Linked DNA regions of Fibrella aestuarina BUZ 2. The protein of the gene in region 1 interacts with the protein of each later gene in a pairwise test. Links are inferred from orthologs where the notes say so. Each region holds a gene or a part of one and is shown in the gene's direction. Other genes may lie near its edges. The genes, in order: ung and FAES_RS23595.

Region 1 (3,062 bases):
CGAAGATAAAGAGGGAGTCATTGTGCGCCTTTTCCAGACAACTGGTAAAATATTGAATAGTAGGCTGATACCGATGATTAGCGTCGAAAAACACGAAGTCTAAGCTGGGTAATTTTGCTAGTTCAGACGCCAAAGTTTTACTTAGGTCACCAACGACCACATCCACATGCTGATAGCCCAATTCATCAAGGTGCTTTTTAGCCTTGGCGGCAATGGCAGGGCAGCCTTCAAAGGTGACAACACGGCCGTTTGTGCGGGCGGCGGCATCGGCCAGATAAGCCGTTGTTAGCCCCAACGACGTACCCAGCTCCAGCACTGTCGTGGGCTTAAAGCGGTGTACCAGCCGATTGAGGAGCTGGGCGTACCGAACTGGTTTCTGGGCCGATCGGGCAATGTGCCCCAACTGCCGCTGTTGACCGGCCCCCGTTCGTGAGCCGGCACCGAGGTCGGTTACGTTGATGAGTTCGGTACTTTGGCGGAGTTGTTTCCGCAATTGCTCAATCGCCGTGAATGGCGTTGTGTCGGACCGAGCGCTGATAACCTCTGTGTAGAGGGCGTAGACAAAAGGCGAATGGAGACCGTGAGCGTTGCCCGCCCGCCACCAATGCCGGAGATAGGCCTTGATCAAGAATTAATTCAACTGGAACGGCACCACCATCGTGAATTCGGGCACCTGAATACGAAACTGTTTGCCGTCGATGATCCGCTCGACCAGATAGGACCCCACCATCTTACCCATGCTGGCGTGCAGGTTGCAGCCCGACACGTATTCGTGGCGCTCGCCGGGTTCGAGCACAGGTTGCAGGCCAATAACGCCTTCGCCCTCTACTTCACGCACCTCGCCGGTGGCGTCGTAGATAAGCCAATGGCGACGCAACAACTGGATGGTATGCTCACTGTGGTTTTCAATGGCAATGCGGTAGGTAAACACAAAGTGTGCCTGCAATGGGCTCGAATAGCCGTGCTGATACTCTGTTTTGACAATTACCTCAATGCCTTCCGTTACGGCAGAAACCATAAACAAAGCTCGTTTTAGACAACCTTAGAACGTAAAATAAGTTGATAAGTTTGCCAGGTCAATCGGCCTGTCGGAAATTATTTTTCCGGCTTTACTCCATTACTCCCCTACTATGAACGTTACGATCGCCGAATCCTGGAAACCCTACCTGCAACCTGAGTTTGACAAACCGTATTTCCCAAAGTTAGCCGAATTTTTACGACAGGAATACGCCAGCCAGCGGATTTATCCGCCCGGCCGCCTGATCTTCAACGCCTTCGACAAATGTAGTTTCGACGACGCCCGCGTGGTCATTTTGGGCCAGGATCCGTATCACGGTGAAGGGCAGGCCAATGGGCTCGCGTTTTCGGTCGCCGATGGTATCACGAAGCCCCCGTCGCTCATCAATATTTTCAAGGAGATTCAGGACGACCTCGGCAAACCCATCCCTAAATCGGGGAATCTGGAGCGCTGGGCCTCGCAGGGGGTGATGCTGCTCAATTCGACCCTGACCGTCCGGGCCGGGCAGGCGGGGTCGCATCAGGGCAAAGGCTGGGAAACGTTCACCGATGCCGTTATCAAGATCCTCTCCGAGCAAAAAGAGCACGTGGTGTTTATGCTGTGGGGCGCCTACGCACAAAAAAAAGGAGCCGTCATCGACGACTCCAAGCACTTGATCTTAAAAGCGAAACACCCCTCGCCCATGGCCGCTCAGTGGGGCGGCTGGTTCGGCAACAAGCACTTCAGCCAGGCCAACACGTACCTGGAAAGCAAAGGCCTGCCACCGATCGAGTGGTAAATTACGTCCAAGGTTTAACGTCCAATGTCCAACGCTTGCGGACACGCTAAGTGCGCTATCCGTAAACGTTGGACATTGGACGTTAAACCTTGGACGTAATTCTAGTTGTCCGTTGCCAGCTTATTGAGAGCTAGCTCCTGCGCAGAGATCGGCCAGATGTAGCCATTCTCAGAAGCCGCTTTAGCCGCAACCGACCCTTTGGCGGGAATGGTTTGCAGCAGCCGCACCAGATCATTGTTGCGCAGCCCTTCACCCAGGAACTCGATGTTGCGTTCCAGCAGAATAGCGTTGGTCAGCTCGGTAGCGTTGGCAAAGCTGGTCGTCGTGTAGGTGATCGCCGCATCTGACCGATTGCGAACGGCACTCAACAGGGCTACCGCCTGTGCATCTACGGAGTTGGTCGTACGCGCCCTCGCTTCAGCCAGGTTCAACAACACTTCCGAATAGCGAATCACCGGAACGTAGTCGGTGTACGGGCTAACCGTTTTGTACTTGATCAGCCAGTTCTTGGTGGTGGCACCTGTGCCCGTTTGCCGAACAAATGACCGGCGGCGATCGGTAGCCGACCAGTTGGTGTTGGCGATGATCCCACTCGGATTCAACGAGTACTCGGCCCCACCCGTACCGCCATTGCTGGCGTTAGGCTGGTAGTAGAACGCCAGCTGGTTTTGCGTACCGGGGAAGTCGCCCGCCGTGGTCGTCATCGGCATCGAGAAAATCGACTCGGTAGTGGTGAAGTTCGTGAACACCGTGGCGATGTCAGCCTGCAAGCGGTGGTTTACCCCCGTTGGCGCGTTGAAAGGCGCTGCTGGGCTTACAATCTTGTTAGCCTCCGTGACCACATCGGCATAGCGCTGCATGGTCAGATATACCCGCGTTTTCAGCGCGATAGCCGTGTTCTTATGGGCACGCGTGGTGTTTTCGCCCGTACCCGAATAGGTTTGGGGTAAACCCGTTTCCGCTTCGTTGAGGTCTTTCAGCACCTGCGTGTACACATCAGCCACCGTGCTACGCGCCAGATCAGACTGACCCGTGCCTTTGATCCCGTTCAAACGAAGGGGCACGCCGGGCTTGTTCCCATTGCCGTCGGCATAAGGCCGGGCGTAGTATTGCAGCAGGCTGTAATACGACAGCGCCCGAATCAGCTTAGCCTCGGCGATATACCGGGCGGCGACATCAGCCGGCACGATCGTAACCGGTACTGTCGCCATGCCGTCGATAAAGATGTTGCACTTGTTGATGCACAGATAAGCGGCATACCAGAGC
Region 2 (3,048 bases), 2.4 Mb from region 1 along the record:
GGAAGTAAAGCTGCGCCCGGTCGAGTTTGGCATCCCAATACTGGCGGTTCACCATCAGGGCGTTGATGTCCTGCTGCACCAGGCGGCGGGCGTTGGGTTCAAACCGAACGGTCAGGTCAGCAAACTGCACCTGGTCAGGTGCGTTGGGCGGCGTCATCGGCGCCGACTGGCCAAATGTAACCCCCGGTAGACCCGGCCACAGTAAGCCAACAAAGACAATCAGGTAGACAAAGCGATTTTTCATAGGGTATAGGCTACCGCTTACGAACGAGTAACAGACCGTCGCGCACGGGCAACAGGACGTTCTCGACACGGTCATCATGGTGAATTTTCTGATTAAAGGCCAGCACCGCCTGCGTATCCCGATCGGATGTTTTCACAGGCTGCACCACTTTACCGCTCCACAGCACGTTGTCGGCCAGGATAAACCCGCCGGGGCGCACCTTATCGAAAACGAGGTCGTAGTAAAGCGCGTAGTTTTCTTTATCGGCGTCTATAAAGACCAGATCGAACACCTCATCGAGTGCCGGAATCAGCGCCGCAGCCTGCCCAAGGCGCAGTTCGATCTGCGCGGCCCAGGGTGTTGTCTGCCAGTAGCTACGCGCAAAATCGGCCAGTTCTTCGTTGTTGTCGAGTGTGATCAGCCGACCGTCGGGCGCGAGGCCTTCGGCGAGGCAGAGGGCCGAATAGCCCGTGTAGGTCCCGATCTCTAGCACCCGGCGCGGGCGGATCATCTGGGCAATCATGGCTAAAAAACGCCCCTGTATATGCCCGGAGAGCATGCGGGGCCGGAGCACATGGGCGTGGGTATCGCGGTTGAGCCGACGAAGCGTCTCGCTTTCGGGCGAGGTATGGGCATCGGCATAGGCCGCAAGATCAGCAGCAATAAACTCCATTCGGTTAATCCGGGAAATCGGCGAGACAGCGAGGATTGTACCGGTAAAGGTACGCTTTTCCAGCTAAACGAAGACGGACCCAAACGTTGGTATACAAAGTCGCTGGTTAGGGGCGACTTCTGAGTAAGCGCAAATTTCCCGCCAAATTCGCCGTACTTTTGCGGCCAAATAAACGTTGCTCACGCATCAATGACGACAAACCGCACATTCACCATGATTAAGCCCGACGCCGTTGCCGAGGGCCACACGGGTGCCATTACGAAACTGATCGAGGAAGCGGGCTTCCGCATCGTAGCGATCAAAAAAACCCGGCTCACGCCTGAGCGTGCCGGCGAATTCTACGCCGTCCACAGCGAGCGGCCGTTCTACAACGACCTGAAAAACTACATGTCGTCGGGGGCTATCGTGCCGATGATTTTGGAGAAAGAAAACGCCGTGACCGATTTCCGGAAGCTCATCGGGGCCACCAACCCCGCGCAGGCCGAAGAAGGCACCATCCGTAAGCTGTTTGCCAAGTCGATCGAAGCCAACGCCATCCACGGCTCTGACTCCGACGAAAACGCGCAGATCGAAGGCAACTTCTTCTTCTCCGGGCTGGAGCAGTTTTAATGGCCAATGAACGATGTATAATGTACAATGGAGTAAGATCAACCCCATTGTACATTATACATCGTTCATAATACATTCTTTTTCGTAGTACTTACAGACGGGTTTAAGGGCACACTCGGCGCATTTGGGTGAGCGGGCTATGCACACGTAGCGGCCGTGCAGGATCAGCCAGTGGTGAAACCGGGGCACCAGTGCCGTCGGGATGTGGGCCATCAGGCTTTTCTCAACGGCCAGTGGCGTAGTGGCCGTTCTGGGCACCAGCCCAAGCCGGTGCGATACCCGAAACACGTGCGTATCGACCGCCATCGCCGGTTGGTTGTAGACCACCGACACAATCACGTTGGCCGTCTTGCGCCCCACACCGGGCAGCCGTTGTAACTCGGCCACCGTCGCGGGAATTTCACCGCCAAATTCACTCATCAGGAGCCGGGCCATGCCGACCAGATGCTTCGCTTTGTTGTTTGGATACGACACCGAGCGGATGTAGCTAAACACCTCCTCGACAGAGGCTGCCGCCAGCGACTCGGGCTCGGGAAAACGGGCAAACAGAGCGGGCGAAATCTGGTTGATGCGCTTATCGGTACACTGCGCCGACAGGATTACCGCCACCAACAACTCATACGGATTACTGAAGTGTAGTTCGGTTTCGGCGGTGGGGAAGTGCGTGGTAAAGTAGTCGATCAGGAAGCGGAAACGGTCTTTCTTCAGCATAGCCAAAGATACGGCTTCCGCGCCGCTACATAAACTCAAACCCTTTCATGAATTCGTCGCGGTACGACCGGCCAATCGGCAGGGCGTGTTTACCCACGATCACCTCGCCTTCGCTGAAGCTGTCGATGTGGCGCGTATTGACGGCGTAGGAGCGGTGAATGCGGCAGATTTCGGGGCTCTGCATTTTCTCGATTACCTTGCTGAGCACCTCGCGCAGCGTGTATTTCAGGTCGCGCGTCACGATGTCGGTGTAGTTGCCTTCCGATTGCAGGAACAGTACATCGTCGAGCCGAAACTTCACGAACCGGTAGTTCTGCTTGATAAAGAAATGATCTTTCACCAGCAGCAGCGTTTCGTTTTTCAGCATCGCCTCGCTGGCTTCGCTGGTAACGTGCCCCGGCGACAGCGCCGATTTTTGCAAGGCAAAATTGTGAATCGCCAGATCGATGGCGATGCGCAGATTGAGGTCGTTGAAGGGCTTGGTAATGTAGGCCGAAGGCGACACCTGCCGGGCGCGCTCGATGGTGGGGCCGTCGGTGAGGGCTGTCAGGAAGATAAACGGGATGGGCTGCAACTGCCGCAACCGCCGCGCCGACTCGATACCGTCCCACTCACCTTTGATGTTGATATCGAACAGCACCAGATCGACGGTCATTTGTTTTACGATGCCCAGGGCCTGCGGGCCATTGTCGACGGTATCGACAACAGTATACCCCAGATCGGACAGCCGTTGGGCAAGGTCCATCGCCAGGATCGCCTCGTCTTCCACAATCAATATAGAAATCGCATTCATAGGGTAAGCTAAACGAAATGAAAGGGCATGTCGAGCTGA

Evidence for each region.
Region 2: the proteins of ung (region 1) and FAES_RS23595 interact in binary tests that used the Escherichia coli proteins (3 or more experiments, as listed by UniProt). The link is inferred for Fibrella aestuarina BUZ 2 from one-to-one orthologs.

Annotation. Positions count from the first base shown.
Region 1 is NC_020054.1:3,350,029-3,353,090, reverse strand. What follows is about bases 226-2,963. They hold ung (uracil-DNA glycosylase), read left to right. Parts: upstream 226-1,130; coding sequence 1,131-1,796; downstream 1,797-2,963. Other genes in these bases: FAES_RS13615 (RagB/SusD family nutrient uptake outer membrane protein), read right to left, coding at 1,898-2,963; apaG (Co2+/Mg2+ efflux facilitator ApaG/CorD), read right to left, coding at 632-1,018; FAES_RS13630 (O-methyltransferase), read right to left, coding at 226-628. Also shown: more of FAES_RS13630, read right to left, coding at 1-225; more of FAES_RS13615, read right to left, coding at 2,964-3,062. UniProt on the Escherichia coli protein: Excises uracil residues from the DNA which can arise as a result of misincorporation of dUMP residues by DNA polymerase or due to deamination of cytosine.
Region 2 is NC_020054.1:5,701,885-5,704,932, forward strand. What follows is about bases 72-2,795. They hold FAES_RS23595 (nucleoside-diphosphate kinase), read left to right. Parts: upstream 72-1,085; coding sequence 1,086-1,505; downstream 1,506-2,795. Other genes in these bases: FAES_RS23585 (LysM peptidoglycan-binding domain-containing protein), read right to left, coding at 72-244; FAES_RS23590 (O-methyltransferase), read right to left, coding at 255-896; nth (endonuclease III), read right to left, coding at 1,560-2,216; FAES_RS23605 (response regulator), read right to left, coding at 2,242-2,795. In the rest of the region: more of FAES_RS23585, read right to left, coding at 1-71; more of FAES_RS23605, read right to left, coding at 2,796-3,009; FAES_RS29300 (tetratricopeptide repeat-containing sensor histidine kinase), read right to left, coding at 3,018-3,048. UniProt on the Escherichia coli protein: Major role in the synthesis of nucleoside triphosphates other than ATP. The ATP gamma phosphate is transferred to the NDP beta phosphate via a ping-pong mechanism, using a phosphorylated active-site intermediate.